2 regions of the Citrobacter sp. LJND-P06 genome follow, and region 1 is predicted to be linked to the other one. Evidence: predicted binding sites of a transcription regulator. Region 1 holds the regulator's gene; the other holds the start of a gene.
What was found. The regulator sigma-54, encoded in region 1, starts transcription at its own class of promoters, with help from an activator protein. The targets are predictions, from matches to a motif close to GTTGGCACANNTTTCGCTNT.

Region 1 (8,108 bases):
GACGAAAAGCTAAACTTGTAGAAGATCGCTGTGCCACACTTGGGATCACACATCTTTATCAGGGTCAGTCAGACAAGCTGGTCGCCTTTGCCGACCTGTTGAATAAACTGGGCGTGGCGCCTGAAAACGTCGCCTACGTCGGTGATGATCTGATCGACTGGCCAGTGATGGAAAAAGTGGGATTGAGCGTTGCCGTGGCGGACGCTCACCCATTGTTGATTCCACGCGCCGACTACGTGACGCGTATTGACGGAGGTCGCGGCGCCGTTCGGGAAGTTTGCGATTTATTATTATTGGCACAAGGCAAACTGGATGAGGCCAAAGGGCAATCGATATGAGTAAAACCAGACGTTGGGTTATCATTGTGCTGTCGTTGGCCATTCTGGTGCTTATCGGTATCAATCTGGCCGATAAAGACGATGCGCCCCAGGTTGTCGTGAATAACAGCGACCCAACTTACAAAAGTGAGCATACGGATACCGTCGTATACAGTCCCGAGGGGGCGCTGAACTATCGCCTCATAGCTCAACATGTTGAATACTATTCAGATCAGGCGGTTTCGTGGTTTACCCGCCCGGTGTTAACCACCTTTGATAAGGATAAAGTCCCGACATGGTCGATTAAGGCCGACAAAGCTAAATTGACCGATGACCGGATGCTGTACCTCTACGGCCATGTTGAAGTCAACGCGTTGGTGCCTGACTCTCAACTACGCAGAATTACGACCGATAACGCGAAAATCAATCTGGTAACGCAGGATGTTACCTCTGACGATCTCGTGACGTTATACGGAACAACATTTAACTCCAGCGGACTGAAAATGCGCGGCAACTTACGCAGCAAGAACGCCGAGCTGATTGAAAAGGTTAGAACCTCCTATGAAATTCAAAACAAACAAACTCAGCCTTAATCTTGTGCTTGCCAGCTCACTTCTGGCCGCCAGCATTCCGGCGTTCGCCGTCACGGGCGATACCGAGCAGCCGATTCATATTGAATCGGACCAGCAGTCCCTGGATATGCAGGGCAATGTCGTTACCTTCACCGGTAACGTTATTGTCACCCAGGGCACCATCAAAATTAATGCCGATAAAGTGGTCGTTACCCGTCCAGGCGGCGAAGAAGGCAAAGAAGTGATTGATGGCTTCGGCAACCCTGCCACCTTCTATCAGATGCAGGACAACGGTAAGCCGGTAAAAGGCCACGCCTCGAAAATGCATTATGAGCTGGCAAAAGATTTCGTCATTCTTACCGGAAACGCCTACCTGGAGCAGCTCGACAGCAACATTACCGGCGACAAGATCACCTATCTGGTGAAAGAGCAAAAAATGCAGGCCTTTAGTGAAAAAGGCAAACGTGTGACCACGGTTCTGGTTCCGTCGCAGCTGCAAGACAAAAACAAAGGCCAGGCCCCGGCACAGAAGAAGGGTAACTAATTCGTTATGGCAACATTAACTGCAAAGAATCTTGCAAAGGCCTATAAGGGCCGCCGGGTGGTGGAAGATGTCAGTCTGACCGTCAACTCCGGGGAGATCGTGGGTCTTCTTGGCCCAAACGGCGCGGGCAAAACCACGACCTTTTATATGGTTGTGGGCATCGTGGCGCGCGATGCAGGCAACATCATTATTGATGACGAAGATATCAGCCTGCTGCCGCTTCATGCGCGTGCACGCCGCGGTATTGGCTATTTGCCGCAGGAAGCCTCTATTTTCCGTCGCCTGAGCGTATTTGATAACCTGATGGCGGTGTTGCAAATCCGTGACGATCTGTCGAGCGAACAACGCGAAGACAGAGCCAATGAGCTGATGGAAGAATTTCACATCGAGCACCTGCGTGACAACCTGGGGCAGTCGCTCTCCGGGGGTGAACGCCGTCGTGTGGAAATCGCCCGTGCGCTGGCGGCAAACCCTAAATTTATCCTGCTGGATGAACCTTTTGCGGGTGTTGACCCCATTTCCGTTATCGATATTAAACGCATCATTGAGCATCTGCGCGACAGCGGACTCGGCGTATTGATAACTGACCATAACGTCCGTGAAACGCTGGCGGTCTGCGAACGCGCGTATATCGTGAGTCAGGGACACCTCATCGCACACGGTACACCGACTGAAATCCTGCAAGACGACCACGTTAAACGTGTATACCTTGGGGAAGACTTCAGACTCTGATAGGGTAGAAGATTGCGACGTCATAGCGGGAGAAAATCATTCTGAACATGAAGCAAGGTTTGCAACTCAGGCTCAGCCAACAACTGGCAATGACGCCTCAACTACAACAGGCTATCCGTCTGTTGCAGTTGTCCACGCTGGAACTTCAGCAAGAACTTCAGCAAGCGCTGGATAGTAATCCACTGCTCGAGCAAACCGATCTTCACGAAGAAATCGACACCCAGGAAACTCAGGACAGCGAAACCCTGGACACCGCAGACGCACTCGAACAAAAAGAGATGCCGGAAGAGCTGCCGCTTGATGCCAGTTGGGATGAAATCTACACCGCAGGAACGCCGTCCGGCCCCAGTGGCGACTATATCGACGACGAGCTTCCGGTCTATCAGGGTGAGACTACGCAGTCGCTCCAGGATTACCTGATGTGGCAGGTGGAGCTTACGCCGTTCTCGGACACCGACCGGGCAATCGCCACGTCGATCGTCGATGCAGTAGATGAAACCGGCTATCTCACCGTCTCGCTGGATGAGATCCTCGAGAGCATGGGTGACGAAGAGGTAGACCTTGATGAAGTCGAAGCGGTACTTAAACGCATTCAGCGTTTCGATCCTGTCGGCGTGGCGGCAAAAGATCTTCGCGACTGTTTGCTGATCCAACTCTCGCAATTCGACACCGCTACCCCCTGGCTGCAAGAGGCTCGCCTGATCATCAGCGATCACCTTGATCTGCTGGCCAATCACGATTTTCGCTCATTGATGCGCGTCACCCGCCTGAAGGAAGAGGTGCTTAAAGAAGCGGTCAATCTTATTCAGTCGCTCGATCCCAGACCCGGGCAGTCGATCCAGACTGGCGAGCCGGAATACGTGATCCCTGATGTGCTGGTTCGTAAACATAACGATCGCTGGACGGTAGAACTGAACAGCGACAGCATTCCGCGTTTGCAGATCAATCAGCACTATGCCGCCATGTGCAATGGCGCGCGTAACGATGCGGACAGCCAGTTTATCCGTAGCAATCTTCAGGATGCGAAGTGGCTGATCAAAAGTCTGGAAAGCCGTAACGATACGTTGCTGCGCGTCAGTCGCTGTATCGTTGAGCAGCAGCAAGCCTTTTTTGAGCAGGGCGAAGAGTTTATGAAACCGATGGTGCTGGCGGATATCGCCCAGGCCGTCGAAATGCATGAGTCGACAATTTCCCGTGTGACCACACAAAAGTATCTGCACAGTCCGCGCGGAATTTTTGAACTGAAATATTTCTTTTCCAGCCACGTCAATACCGAAGGCGGCGGTGAAGCCTCGTCCACGGCAATACGGGCGCTGGTGAAGAAGTTAATTGCTGCGGAAAACCCCGCGAAACCACTGAGCGACAGCAAGTTAACCTCTATGCTGTCAGAACAAGGTATCATGGTGGCGCGCCGTACCGTTGCGAAGTACCGAGAGTCTTTATCCATTCCGCCGTCTAACCAGCGCAAACAGCTGGTATGACCCAACCGATAAGGAAGACACTATGCAGCTCAATATCACTGGAAATAACGTCGAAATTACTGAAGCTTTGCGCGAGTTTATTTCAGGCAAGTTCGCTAAGCTTGAACAGTATTTTGACCGGATTAATCAGGTCTACATTGTGTTGAAAGTGGAGAAAGTGACCCACACCTCGGATGCGACACTGCATGTGAACGGCGGCGAGATTCATGCCAGTGCCGAAGGTCAGGATATGTATGCCGCTATTGACGGATTGATTGATAAACTGGCCCGGCAATTAACGAAACATAAAGATAAACTGAAACAACACTAATTGTCCGGGCAGTTAACGGGTGCAGGACGGCCTGTTGTGAAGCACAACAGGCCATTTGTACAGTTAGCGCTCCGAATCTGACCCGTCAGTTGGATGGGGCAGGTTCTTAGGTGAAATTATGATAAATAACGATTCGACTCTACAACTGAGCAGTGTACTTAACCAGGAATGTACGCGCAGTGGTGTCCACTGCCAAAGCAAAAAACGCGCGCTGGAAATCATCAGCGAACTGGCGGCAAAACAGCTCAGCCTGCCCTCTCAGGTGGTTTTTGAAGCCATTCTGACGCGTGAAAAAATGGGCAGTACCGGGATTGGCAATGGCATTGCAATTCCACACGGGAAGCTGGAAGAAGATACGTTACGCGCTGTCGGCGTGTTCGTACAACTCGAAACGCCTATTGCTTTCGACGCTATAGATAATCAGCCTGTCGACCTGCTTTTCGCCCTGCTCGTTCCCGCCGACCAAACCAAAACGCACTTGCATACGCTGTCTTTGGTGGCGAAACGTCTGGCGGATAAAACCATCTGCCGCCGCCTGCGCTCAGCCCAGAGTGACGAAGAACTCTATAAAATCATCACTGACACCGAAGGTGAACAGGATGAAGCATAACAACCCAATGGCATCTCTTTTTGTCGTTGTGAGGAGAAACGGTACATGGTACTGATGATCGTCAGCGGTCGTTCAGGGTCAGGTAAGTCTGTCGCCCTGCGTGCGCTGGAAGATATGGGTTTTTACTGCGTGGATAACCTTCCCGTAGTGCTGTTGCCCGATCTGGCCCGAACACTGGCCGATCGCCAGATTTCTGCGGCCGTCAGCATCGATGTGCGCAACATGCCGGAATCGCCGGAGATTTTCGAGCAGGCAATGAACAACCTGCCGGACGCCTTCTCCCCTCAGTTGTTGTTTCTCGATGCCGATCGCAACACACTCATTCGCCGTTACAGCGACACGCGCCGCCTGCACCCGCTGTCCAGCAAGAATCTGTCGCTGGAAAGCGCCATTGATGAAGAGAGTGATTTGCTGGAACCCTTGCGTTCCCGTGCAGATCTGATCGTTGATACATCCGAAATGTCGGTGCATGAACTGGCAGAGATGTTACGAACTCGCCTGCTGGGTAAACGTGAACGCGAACTGACGATGGTCTTCGAGTCTTTCGGCTTCAAGCACGGTATTCCGATTGATGCGGATTATGTGTTTGACGTGCGCTTCCTGCCTAACCCGCACTGGGACCCGAAACTGCGTCCAATGACGGGCCTGGATAAGCCGGTCGCCGCGTTTCTCGACCGCCACACAGAAGTACACAATTTTATTTATCAGACTCGCAGCTATCTTGAGCTATGGTTACCGATGCTGGAGACAAACAACCGCAGCTACCTGACCGTAGCCATTGGTTGTACTGGCGGGAAACACCGTTCGGTGTATATTGCAGAGCAGCTGGCAGACTACTTCCGTTCTCGCGGCAAGAACGTGCAGTCACGCCATCGTACGCTGGAAAAACGCAAAACATGACCGTGAAGCAGACTGTTGAAGTCACGAATAAGCTGGGTATGCATGCCCGGCCAGCAATGAAACTCTTTGAATTAATGCAGGGTTTTGAAGCTGAAGTATTGTTACGCAATGATGAAGGGACTGAAGCTGAAGCAAACAGTGTGATTGCACTCCTGATGCTGGACTCAGCGAAAGGACGCCAAATCGAAATCGAAGCCACCGGCCCCCAGGAAGTCGAAGCACTGGCGGCGGTCATCGCGCTGTTCAATTCAGGATTCGACGAAGACTAATCAGTCGTTCCTCTGCGATAGCGTCATCTCTCCCGAAAAACACCGTCCAGCCCGGTATGTATAAGCTTACCGGGCTGAACTGCCTGTATACACACTGATACGGTACGCCCCCTTCGGCAAACCTGCGATGTTCACCACCTTCGTGCTGCCCTCTTTACTGTTACATTCAGACATTACTTGTACATTTAGTGCGCTTTTTTGCCCTATAACAATATTAAGAAAACCTTAAGGCTGATCGTTTAGGATTCATTTAAGTTAGAAGGTCATACTGGATTTATGTCAGAAAACATTTCCAGAGATCTTATGATACGTTTATCCCAACAGATCCCCCTGGGCACCGGAAGACATCGTAAATGTTATGCGCATCCGGATGATGCCCAGCGTTGTATTAAAGTCGTCTACCACAATGGAGATGGCGGCGATAAAGAAACCCGACGCGAGCTGAAATACTACGCGCACCTGGCACGCCACCTGAAAGACTGGAGCGGTATTCCGCGCTATTACGGTACGGTGGAAACCGATTGTGGTACAGGTTACGTCTACGATGTCATCGCCGACTTTGACGGCAAACCGTCCGTCACGTTGACGGAGTTTGCTGCCCAGTGCCGCTATGAAGAAGACACCGTTGTCTTGCGTCAGCTCCTGAAAAAACTCAAACGCTATTTGCGTGACAACCGCATTGTCACCATGACCCTGAAGCCGCAGAATATTCTGTGTCATCGCATCAGCGAATCAGAGGTTATCCCGGTGATTTGCGACAATATCGGAGAGAGTACGTTTATCCCACTGGCGACCTGGTCGAAATGGTTCTGTGAGCGTAAACAGGAAAGATTGTGGGAGCGGTTTATCGCCCAACCTGCACTCGCGGTAGCGCTGAAGAAAGACGCGCAGTCGAAAGACAGAAACACGCTGGCTCTGTCATCCCGCGAAGCGTAACGCCCGTTTATTGATACAGACGGTGGCGGGTCATAAATGACTCTCCGCCTAGCTGGCGCATCTGGCGAAGGATCCACGCCTGACGGCTACGCACATACCCTGATGGCGCACTGGCTTTAAACCGCAATGGATTCGGTAGCACCGCCGCCAGAAGCGCCGCCTCCGACATCGTTAATCGGCTGGCGGGCTTGTGAAAGTAACGAAGCGCTGCGGCTTCCACACCAAAAACGCCGTCGCCAAATTCCGCGATATTCAGGTAAACCGTCAGAATACGTTTCTTGCTCCAGACCGTTTCCATCCCTAATGTTAAACCGGCTTCCAGACCTTTACGCACCCAACTGCGACCATCCCATAAGAACAGGTTTTTTGCGGTCTGCTGGGATAACGTAGAAGCACCACGAATACGGTTCTCATTGCGCTCATTGTGCGCCAGCGCTTTCTCAATGGAAGCCATATCAAATCCCCAGTGATCGGGGAACTTCTGATCTTCTGCGGCAATCACCGCCAGCCCCATCCACGGAGAAATTTCGTCCATGCTAACCCAGTCGGAATGCGCCACGTAGCCAAAGTTGCCCTGCAACCATGCGCCAATTTGCCGTTCCACCATGACCGCCGAGAAGGGCACGGGCACCACGCTGAAGAGCGCAATCCCCCCGCCCCAAAAAACCGCCAGCACGATAACCGCGCGCAGAAAAAAGCGCTTTAAGATAGCCAGCGGTATACCGTGCCCTTTACTCATTCGGTTAAAGCCAGTACGCGCGATACCAGTTTTTCGATACCGAGTGCCGCCTGAGCAATATCCTGCGCCAGCATATAGGCGGGCGTGGTGACAATTTTGTTGTCTTCATCCACCACGATATCGTCGACCGGGCACGGCACATGCTCTGCGCCCATATCTTCCAGCACTTCAGCCGTATCAATATCAGTGCCGATGGTTACGCGCAGCGGAAAATCGAAAATTTTCGGTAACATCGCGGGCGCAATGCACATAAATCCCAGTGGTTTACCCGCCTGATGCATCGCCACCGCCAGCGCCGCCAAATCGCTGTCGACCCGACATTCACTGCCCTGACTGGCAAAATTACTCAGGTTTTTCGCTGCCCCAAAACCACCGGGGACAATCAGCGCATCCAGGTCGCTGGCAACGGCCTGAGCCAGCGGGCGAATATCGCCCCGCGTAATACGCGCCGCTTCAATCAGAACATTGCGTGATTCTGCCATCGCTTCGCCAGTCAGATGATTAATCACATCCATTTGCTGCCTGTCAGGTGCAAAACAGATGGCCTGAGCGTCATTGCGGGCTATCGCCAGCAACGTCAAAACGGCTTCATGAATTTCAGAACCGTCATAGACACCACAGCCACTGAGCACTACACCAATTTTTTTCATCGTCATCGTCCTTTTCGCATCTGACTGAAACGCATTAATAATTGTAAT
Region 2 (8,108 bases), 520 kb from region 1:
GATAAGCGAGGGCATTATCGACGGCAATCGCCACGCGTTCGGCGATTTGACGCAGCAATTTCAGGTTAGTGGTGGTGAAGATTTTTTCTTCGCATTGCGCCAGTTTCAGCACGCCGAGCATGGTGTTGCCGGACATCAGCGGCAGCAGGCACAGCGTTTGCAGTTGATTACCCCAGGTGTCGAACAGCATACGTTCGTAAGGGGCAAGCGCATCCCTTTCATTCAGGTTAATCAGCAGCATCTCTTTGCTTCTGAACACCCGTTCAGTGAGAGTGCCAGCTTCATCCACTTCACTCTGCTGGTGTGCGGGATGCGTTTTATCCAGATAATGGGTAGACCAGATATTCAGTTTATTTTTGTGATGGCTGCGCAGAACAATACTGATCGCGTCAATGTTGAAGTAGTAGTGGATCTCTTTCGCCACTTCGCTGACCAGCTCGTCAATGTCGAGACGCGAGAGCACCGCATTGGTGATCGCCACCAGAATACGGAAGTTATCGCGTTCGCGGCACAGCAAATCGTAATCGACGTTGTTCGACACCCGACACTGAATTTGCTCGGCAACCACCGAGACAATCTGGGTAAAAGTTTGCAGCCGTTGGTACTCTTTTTCGCTCCACGGGCGGTCTTCATTGCGGATAAATTCACAGCCGCCAAAGATACGCCCATCTGCTGCCAGCGGTAGCAGGCAATAGTGGCCGAATTCACCGTATAACCCGCAGGAGGCTAGCTGGGGCCAGGTTTCCGTAAACTCATGGAAATTACAGTGCAATGCGTCGGGACGAGACAGAATACGGCGAACCGGGCCGTGCGCCAGCACCGTTTCATCTTCATATTCGATTGGTTTACTGTTTTCTTCGCGCGTCGCGTAATAGCGTGCGCGCTGTGTTTGTGCCTGCCATAACACAATAGCCGCGCTGTCGGCTAATGCCGAACGCCTGACCAGTTGGGAAAGCGCTTCACTGAGCGAAGCCAGATCGGGCTGCTGCAATAATGTACGAGTAATATCAAACAACCCTTGCTGTCCGAGATCGCTCATCGGTGTATACGACATGTTGCTTTTCCAGGAATGTACCGCAGTGCGGCAAGGTACATGAATTATAGGTATTCTTTTTAAACTTCTGCCGGATGGCGGCTACGCCTTATCCGGCCTACGGCTGTAGCCCGGTAAGCGTAGCGCTACCGGGCAATATTATCAGCAAATACGTGGCAGAGGTTCGGAGTGCGGCAAATCAAGGGTACGTTTGACGCCATATAAACCCGCGAGACGAACACCTTTACGCTCGACCACTTCGCCAATCAACGCGGCATCACGTCCCAGAGGATGTGAACGGAGCGCTTCCAGTACCTGTTCAGCCGCCTGACGTTCAACGGCAATCACCAGTTTACCTTCGTTGGCAAAGTTAAGGGCATCCAGTCCCAGCAGTTCGCACACGCCGCGCACCGCCGGTTTTACCGGAAGGGCGCTTTCAGACAGCTCAATACCGCAACCGCTGGCGGCGGCGAATTCATGAGTGACCGCGTTTACGCCGCCACGGGTGGCATCGCGCAGCGCCTTCACGCCGGTGATATTGCGTAGCGTCTGAATCAGCGGGGTGAGTACGGCGCAGTCGCTCACCAGCTCGCCATCCAGCCCCAGTTGTTCGCGCAGATTGAGAATGGTCGCGCCATGATCGCCCAGCGTACCGCTTACCAGCAGAACGTCGCCTGGGGTCAGGGTTTGCGCGCCCCAGTGAATATCCCCCGGAATGGCCCCCATGCCCGCAGTGTTGATGAACAGCTTGTCTGCCGCGCCGCGCTGAACGACTTTGGTGTCGCCGGTTACAATGGCGATACCCGCTTCGCGAGCCGTTGCCGCCATACTGTTTACCACGGTTTTCAGCGTCTCCATCGGCAACCCTTCTTCAAGGATAAAACCGCAAGACAGATAACGTGGGATTGCGCCGCTGACCGCAACGTCGTTGGCGGTGCCGCAAATGGCCAGCTTGCCAATGTTGCCACCGGGGAAAAATAACGGGTCAATAACGTAGCTGTCAGTCGAGAAGGCCAGACGATCGCCTTCCGCCATTAGTTGCGCCAGATCCAGACGCGCCTGATCTTCTTGTTCCGCCAGCCATGGGTTGGCAAAGGCTTCCATGAACAGACTGTTGATCAGTTGCTGCATGGCTTGTCCGCCACTTCCGTGGGCGAGTTGTACGCTATTCATGCTTCAGACTCCTGCTGACGATACTGATACCAGGCGGCACATGCGCCTTCGGAAGAGACCATCAGTGCGCCAAAGGCGGTTTGTGGGTTACAGGTGTTGCCAAACAACGAGCATTGATTCGGTTTACATTTACCCGTCAACACTTCTCCGCAACGTGCGCGCGGATCGTCATATACCTGCTGCGGTGCCGGTTGGAAATGCGCTTCGGCATCAAACCGTTGATAGTCTGGCATCAGATGAACGCCGGATGACTCAATCACGCCAAGGCCGCGCCATTCGCTGTCGCCCGTCACGCAGAACACCTCGGAAATTGCTTGTTGCGCCAGCGCATTACCGGCATCCGGTACCACGCGGCGATACTGGTTTTCGACCAGACTATGGGCCGCGATTTTCTGCTCAACCAGCATGGCGACGCCTTGCAACAGATCAAGCGGTTCGAATCCTGCGACCACCAGCGGACGGTGGAACTCGCTGGCGATAAAGTTGTAGGCGTCAGTCCCTATGACCATGCTGACGTGGCCCGGCGCGAGGAACGCGTCGATGCCGCTGTCCGGCTGTTCCAGCAGGCAGCGCAGCGTGGGGATAAGCGTGATGTGCTGGCAGAAAAAGTAAAAGTTCTGCACGTCTCGCGCTTTTGCCTGTTGCAGCGTAATGGCGGTGGTCGGCATGGTGGTTTCAAAACCCAGCCCGAAGAACACGACTTTCCGCGTCGGGTTTTCCTGCGCCAGTTTGAGCGCATCCATCGGGGAGTAAACAATGCGGACATCGGCGCCGCGCGCTTTGGCTTGCAGGAGAGAACCCTGCTTGCCCGGTACGCGCATCGCATCGCCAAAGGTGCAGAAAATCACTTCCGGGTGGCTGGCGATTTCGACGCAGCTATCAATTCTGCCCATCGGCAGTACACAGACCGGGCAGCCAGGGCCGTGAATAAATTCCACATTCTCGGGCAATAGCTGGTCGAGGCCGAATTTGAAGATAGCGTGAGTGTGGCCGCCGCAGATTTCCATGATACGCAGCGGGCGTTCGGCAGTGTAAGGGAGATGGACCGCGCGCTCACGCAGATGATCAATTAACTGCATCACCTGCTCTGGTGCGCGATATTCGTCAACAAAACGCATTATTTTTCCTCACCAAACAGTAAAGCGCCGACGTCCGGCTCAACATCAAACATGTTTTGTAGCGCCTCGAGGGTATCGCGCGCTTCGGCTTCATTAATCACACTCATGGCAAAACCAACGTGAACCAGTACCCACTGGCCTAAACGCGGCTCACCGTGTTCATCGCAACTGCCGACCAGCGTCAGGTCGACGTCGCGCTGAATACCGCAAACGTCGACTTTTGCCTGGTTGCCGTCAATGGTACGGATTTGACCCGGGACGCCTATGCACATCGCTGTGACTCCAGCCAGTTCAGCCACTGATCCATCCCTTCGCCGCTGGTGGCGGAAATCAGAATGATTTCAATTTCCGGGTTTACTTCACGGGCGCTGGCGATGCACTTCTCAACATCGAAGTTAAGGTAGGGCAGCAGGTCGATTTTGTTGAGCAGCATCAGCGAGGCGGCAGCAAACATGTGCGGGTATTTCAGCGGTTTATCTTCGCCTTCGGTGACGGAAAGCACTGCCACTTTATGACGTTCGCCGAGATCAAAGCTGGCCGGGCACACCAGGTTGCCGACATTTTCAATAAATAGAATGCCGTTATCTTCTAAAGGCAGACGCGGCGCGGCATCGGCAATCATCTGCGCGTCCAGGTGGCAACCTTTACCGGTGTTCACCTGGATGGCCGGCGTGCCGGTGGCGCGAATACGGGCTGCGTCGTTGACGGTCTGCTGGTCGCCTTCAATTACCGCACACGGCACGCGCTCTTTCAGCTTCATCAGCGTTTCGGTGAGCAGCGTGGTTTTGCCGGAGCCAGGGCTTGATACAAGGTTAAGCACCAGATGCTGGCGGGCAGCGAAGCGAGCGCGGTTACGTTCGGCCAGGCGGTTGTTTTTGTCCAGCACGTCGATTTCAACTTCCAGCATACGGCGCTGGCTCATGCCTGGCGCATGGGTTCCGGCTTCGCCGTGCCCATAATGCAGGTCGCCTTCTTCCGTCTGGCTGGGGGTAAAACTGGACGTCTTCACGCCGGTAATATTGAGCGCCGGGCGAGCCGCCGGGGCAAATGGCGCACTACGAAACGCCGAATGAGGGTTATGTTCATCGCCCTCGATATAAAGGTTGCCTTCAGCGCAACCGCATGTTGTACACATCGCTCACTCCTGGTCTATTTCTATTCTTCTAATCTGTAAGCCGTCATCGGCCACGATCCTCAGTGTGTCGCTGTTGCATTGCGGACAACGGCGGACGCGCTGTGTCAGCAGCGTGACGTATTGCTGACAAGACTCGCACCAACATTCGGCTTCTTGCTCTTCGAGGTGCAGTTTACAACCTTCCGCCAGGGTGCCGCGGCATACCAGATCAAAACAAAAGGCGAGAGCACTGGTTTCGACACAAGAAAATGCGCCAATTTTGAGCCAGACCCCAGTTACCTTTTGCGCACCGTGTTGTGTGGCCTGTTGTTCGATCAATTCCAGTGCCCGTTGGCAGAGGGTTATTTCGTGCATATCGCCTCCCATCATCTATTGCTGCGGTAAAAGCAATAAACATGCCAGTTATTGTTTTTGGCACGCTGACACTGACGACGATGACGAAATGACATGTCGTCATCGTGCTATTTGCTTGTATGTGTATGAAAAATAATGAATTTAAAGTTGGCATAAAACGTGCTTAAGGCAGGTTATCTCACGTAAACGAGTAACCTGACATGACAATTTGGGAAATAAGCGAAAAAGCTGATTACATCGCGCAGCGGCATCGTCTCCTACAGGACCAGTGGCGTATTTACTGCAATTCGCTGGTTCAGGGGATCACCCTGTCAAAAGCGCGACTGCATCACGCCATGAGCTGCGCGCCGGACAAAGATCTTTGCTTCGTTCTTTTTGAACACTTCACTATCTACGTCACGCTGGCTGACGGTTTCAACAGCCACACCATTGAGTACTACGTTGAAACGAAAGATAGCGAAGAAAAACAACTCATTGCGCAAGCGCAACTGACCATCGACGGCAAAGTTGACGAGCATGTCAGCAACCGCGATCGCGAGCAGGTGCTGGAGCACTATCTCGAGAAAATCGCCAGCGTTTACGACAGCCTGTATGCCGCGGTGGAAACCAACACCCCGGTCAATATGCACCAACTGGTAAAGGGACAATTCCCGGCGGCGTAAGCCAGAGGTTTTGCCCGTTTTGTTCGCGATGCGGTCTGACGCCGTGTCACGACTATTTTGGGGATGGGAGTGTCGATGAGTGTCGAAAATGACACTTGATGGACATGTTTTCGTCAAAAATGACTATCACCTGAGGAATGCCTGGTGAATCGTTTTGTAATTGCTGACTCCACGCTCTGTATTGGCTGCCACACTTGTGAGGCCGCCTGTTCAGAGACGCATCGCCAGCATGGCCTGCAGTCAATGCCGCGCCTGAAAGTGATGCTGAATGAAAAAGAATCCGCGCCACAACTTTGCCATCACTGCGAAGATGCGCCGTGCGCGACCGTGTGTCCTGTCAACGCCATCAACCGCGTAGATGGCGCTGTACAGTTGAATGAAAGCCTGTGCGTAAGCTGCAAACTGTGCGGGATTGCCTGCCCGTTTGGCGCGATAGAGTTTTCCGGCAGCCGTCCGCTGCATATTCCGGCCAACGCCAATACCCCGAAAGCGCCGCCTGCGCCTCCGGCTCCGGCTCGCGTGAGCACGCTGCTGGACTGGGTGCCGGGTGTTCGCGCCATCGCTGTGAAATGCGATCTGTGCAGTTTTGATGAACAAGGCCCCGCCTGTGTACGGATGTGCCCAACCAAAGCGCTGCATCTGGTTGAAAACACCGATATCGCCCGCGCCAGCAAACGTAAGCGTGAACTGACGTTCAATACCGATTTTGGCGATCTCACCTTGTTTCAGCAGGCTCAGAGTGGGGATGCAAAATGAGCGTAATTTCACTGATTAATAGCGGCGTGGCCTGGTTTGCCGCCACGGCGATTCTGGCGTTTCTGTTTTCATTCCACAAAGCGTTGAGCGGCTGGATTGCGGGCGTGGGCGGGGCCATTGGTAGCCTGTTCACGGCAGCGGCGGGTGCCCTTGCGTTGACTCACGCATTAGCGGTCAGCGGTGTGATGCCGTTTATCGGACATACCCTGCAAGTGACGCCGTTAAATGCTATCTGGTTGATTACGCTCGGTCTGTGCGGGCTGTTTGTCAGCCTGTACAACATTGACTGGCATCGTCATCCGCAGGTGAAAGCCAACGGTTTGCTGGTGAATTTATTAATGGCGGCAGCGGTCTGCGCCGTGGTCGCCAGCAACCTCGGCACGATGGTGGTGATGGCCGAAATTATGGCGCTGTGCGCCGTGTTCCTGACCGGTGGCAGCAAAGAGGGCAAGCTGTGGTTTGCGCTTGGCCGTATTGGCACACTGCTGCTGGCGGTTGCCTGCTATTTGGTGTGGCAGCGCTATGGCACGCTGGAGCTGCGCCTGCTCGACCTGCGCACGCAGGCATTGCCGCTTGGCTCGGACATCTGGCTGCTTGGCGTAGCTGGTTTTGGTCTGCTGGCCGGAATTATCCCGCTGCACGGCTGGGTGCCACAGGCACATGCCAACGCCAGCGCACCGGCTGCGGCGCTGTTCTCGACGGTTGTCATGAAGGTCGGTTTGTTAGGGATTTTGTCTCTGTCGCTGATTGGCGGTAACGCGCCGCTGTGGTGGGGCATTGCGCTGTTGGTGTTGGGCATGATCACCGCGTTTGTCGGCGGTCTGTATGCGCTGATGGAACATAACATTCAGCGTCTGCTGGCCTACCACACGCTGGAAAATATCGGCATTATTCTGCTCGGTCTTGGGGCTGGCGTGACCGGTATTGCGCTGCAACAACCGGCGCTGATTGCGCTCGGTATGACAGGCGGGCTTTACCATCTGGTTAACCACAGTCTGTTCAAGAGCACGCTGTTCCTTGGTGCGGGCAGCATCTGGTTTCGTACCGGTCATCGCGATATCGAAAAACTGGGCGGCATTGGCAAACGTATGCCGTTGATCTCGCTGGCGATGTTGGTCGGGTTGATGGCGATGGCCGCGCTGCCGCCGCTGAACGGTTTTGCCGGTGAGTGGGTTATCTATCAGTCGTTCTTCAAACTGGGTAACAGCGGCTCATTTATTGGCCGTTTGTTAGGGCCGTTGCTGGCCGTTGGGCTGGCGATTACCGGGGCGCTGGCGGTGATGTGTATGGCGAAAGTCTACGGCGTTACCTTCCTCGGCGCACCGCGTACCAAAGAGGCAGAAAACGCCTCATGCGCGCCATTCCTGATGTCGGTGAGCGTGGTGGCGTTGGCGATGTGCTGCGTGTTGGGCGGTGTTGCCGCACCGTGGCTGCTGCCGCTTCTCTCCTCTGCCGTTCCTCTGCCGCTGGAAACCGCGAATACCACCGTTTCTCAGCCAATGATTACCCTGCTGTTGATTGCCTGTCCGTTGCTGCCCTTCATCATTATGGCGATTTTCAAAGGCAACCGTCTGCCGTCGCGTTCACGCGGTACGGCGTGGGTGTGCGGTTACGATCACGAGCAGTCAATGGTGGTCACTGCGCACGGTTTTGCCATGCCGGTGAAAGAGGCCTTTGCGCCAATACTCAAACTGCGTAAATGGCTCAATCCAGTCTCACTGGTTCCGGGCTGGCAGAACGCGGCCGCGCCGGTGCTATTCCGTCGTCTGGCGCTGATTGAGCTGGCGGTGCTGGTGGTGATTGTGGTTTCACGAGGAGCCTGAGAATGAGTGTTTTATATCCGTTAATTCAGGCGCTGGTGTTGTTTGCTGCTGCGC

Region 2: hycA (formate hydrogenlyase regulator HycA) is a predicted target of sigma-54. The motif match lies at 4,960-4,979, and genes of this name have one in related genera.

Annotation. Positions count from the first base shown of each region.
Region 1 covers NZ_CP187317.1:488,055-496,162, reverse strand. Annotated here, with positions in the region: gene kdsC (3-deoxy-manno-octulosonate-8-phosphatase KdsC) at 1-338, shown strand, start outside; gene lptC (LPS export ABC transporter periplasmic protein LptC) at 335-910, shown strand; gene lptA (lipopolysaccharide ABC transporter substrate-binding protein LptA) at 879-1,433, shown strand; gene lptB (LPS export ABC transporter ATP-binding protein) at 1,440-2,165, shown strand; gene rpoN (RNA polymerase factor sigma-54) at 2,213-3,646, shown strand; gene hpf (ribosome hibernation promoting factor) at 3,669-3,956, shown strand; gene ptsN (PTS IIA-like nitrogen regulatory protein PtsN) at 4,075-4,566, shown strand; gene rapZ (RNase adapter RapZ) at 4,612-5,466, shown strand; gene npr (PTS phosphocarrier protein NPr) at 5,463-5,735, shown strand; gene yrbL (PhoP regulatory network protein YrbL) at 6,039-6,671, shown strand; gene mtgA (monofunctional biosynthetic peptidoglycan transglycosylase) at 6,679-7,410, opposite strand; gene elbB (isoprenoid biosynthesis glyoxalase ElbB) at 7,407-8,060, opposite strand.
Region 2 covers NZ_CP187317.1:1,011,050-1,019,157, forward strand. Annotated here, with positions in the region: gene flhA (formate hydrogenlyase transcriptional activator FlhA) at 1-1,054, opposite strand, end outside; gene hypE (hydrogenase expression/formation protein HypE) at 1,196-2,206, opposite strand; gene hypD (hydrogenase formation protein HypD) at 2,203-3,324, opposite strand; gene hypC (hydrogenase 3 maturation protein HypC) at 3,324-3,596, opposite strand; gene hypB (hydrogenase nickel incorporation protein HypB) at 3,587-4,459, opposite strand; gene hypA (hydrogenase maturation nickel metallochaperone HypA) at 4,463-4,813, opposite strand; gene hycA (formate hydrogenlyase regulator HycA) at 5,014-5,475, shown strand; gene hycB (formate hydrogenlyase subunit HycB) at 5,620-6,231, shown strand; gene hycC (formate hydrogenlyase subunit 3) at 6,228-8,054, shown strand; gene ACO7SM_RS04850 (respiratory chain complex I subunit 1 family protein) at 8,057-8,108, shown strand, end outside.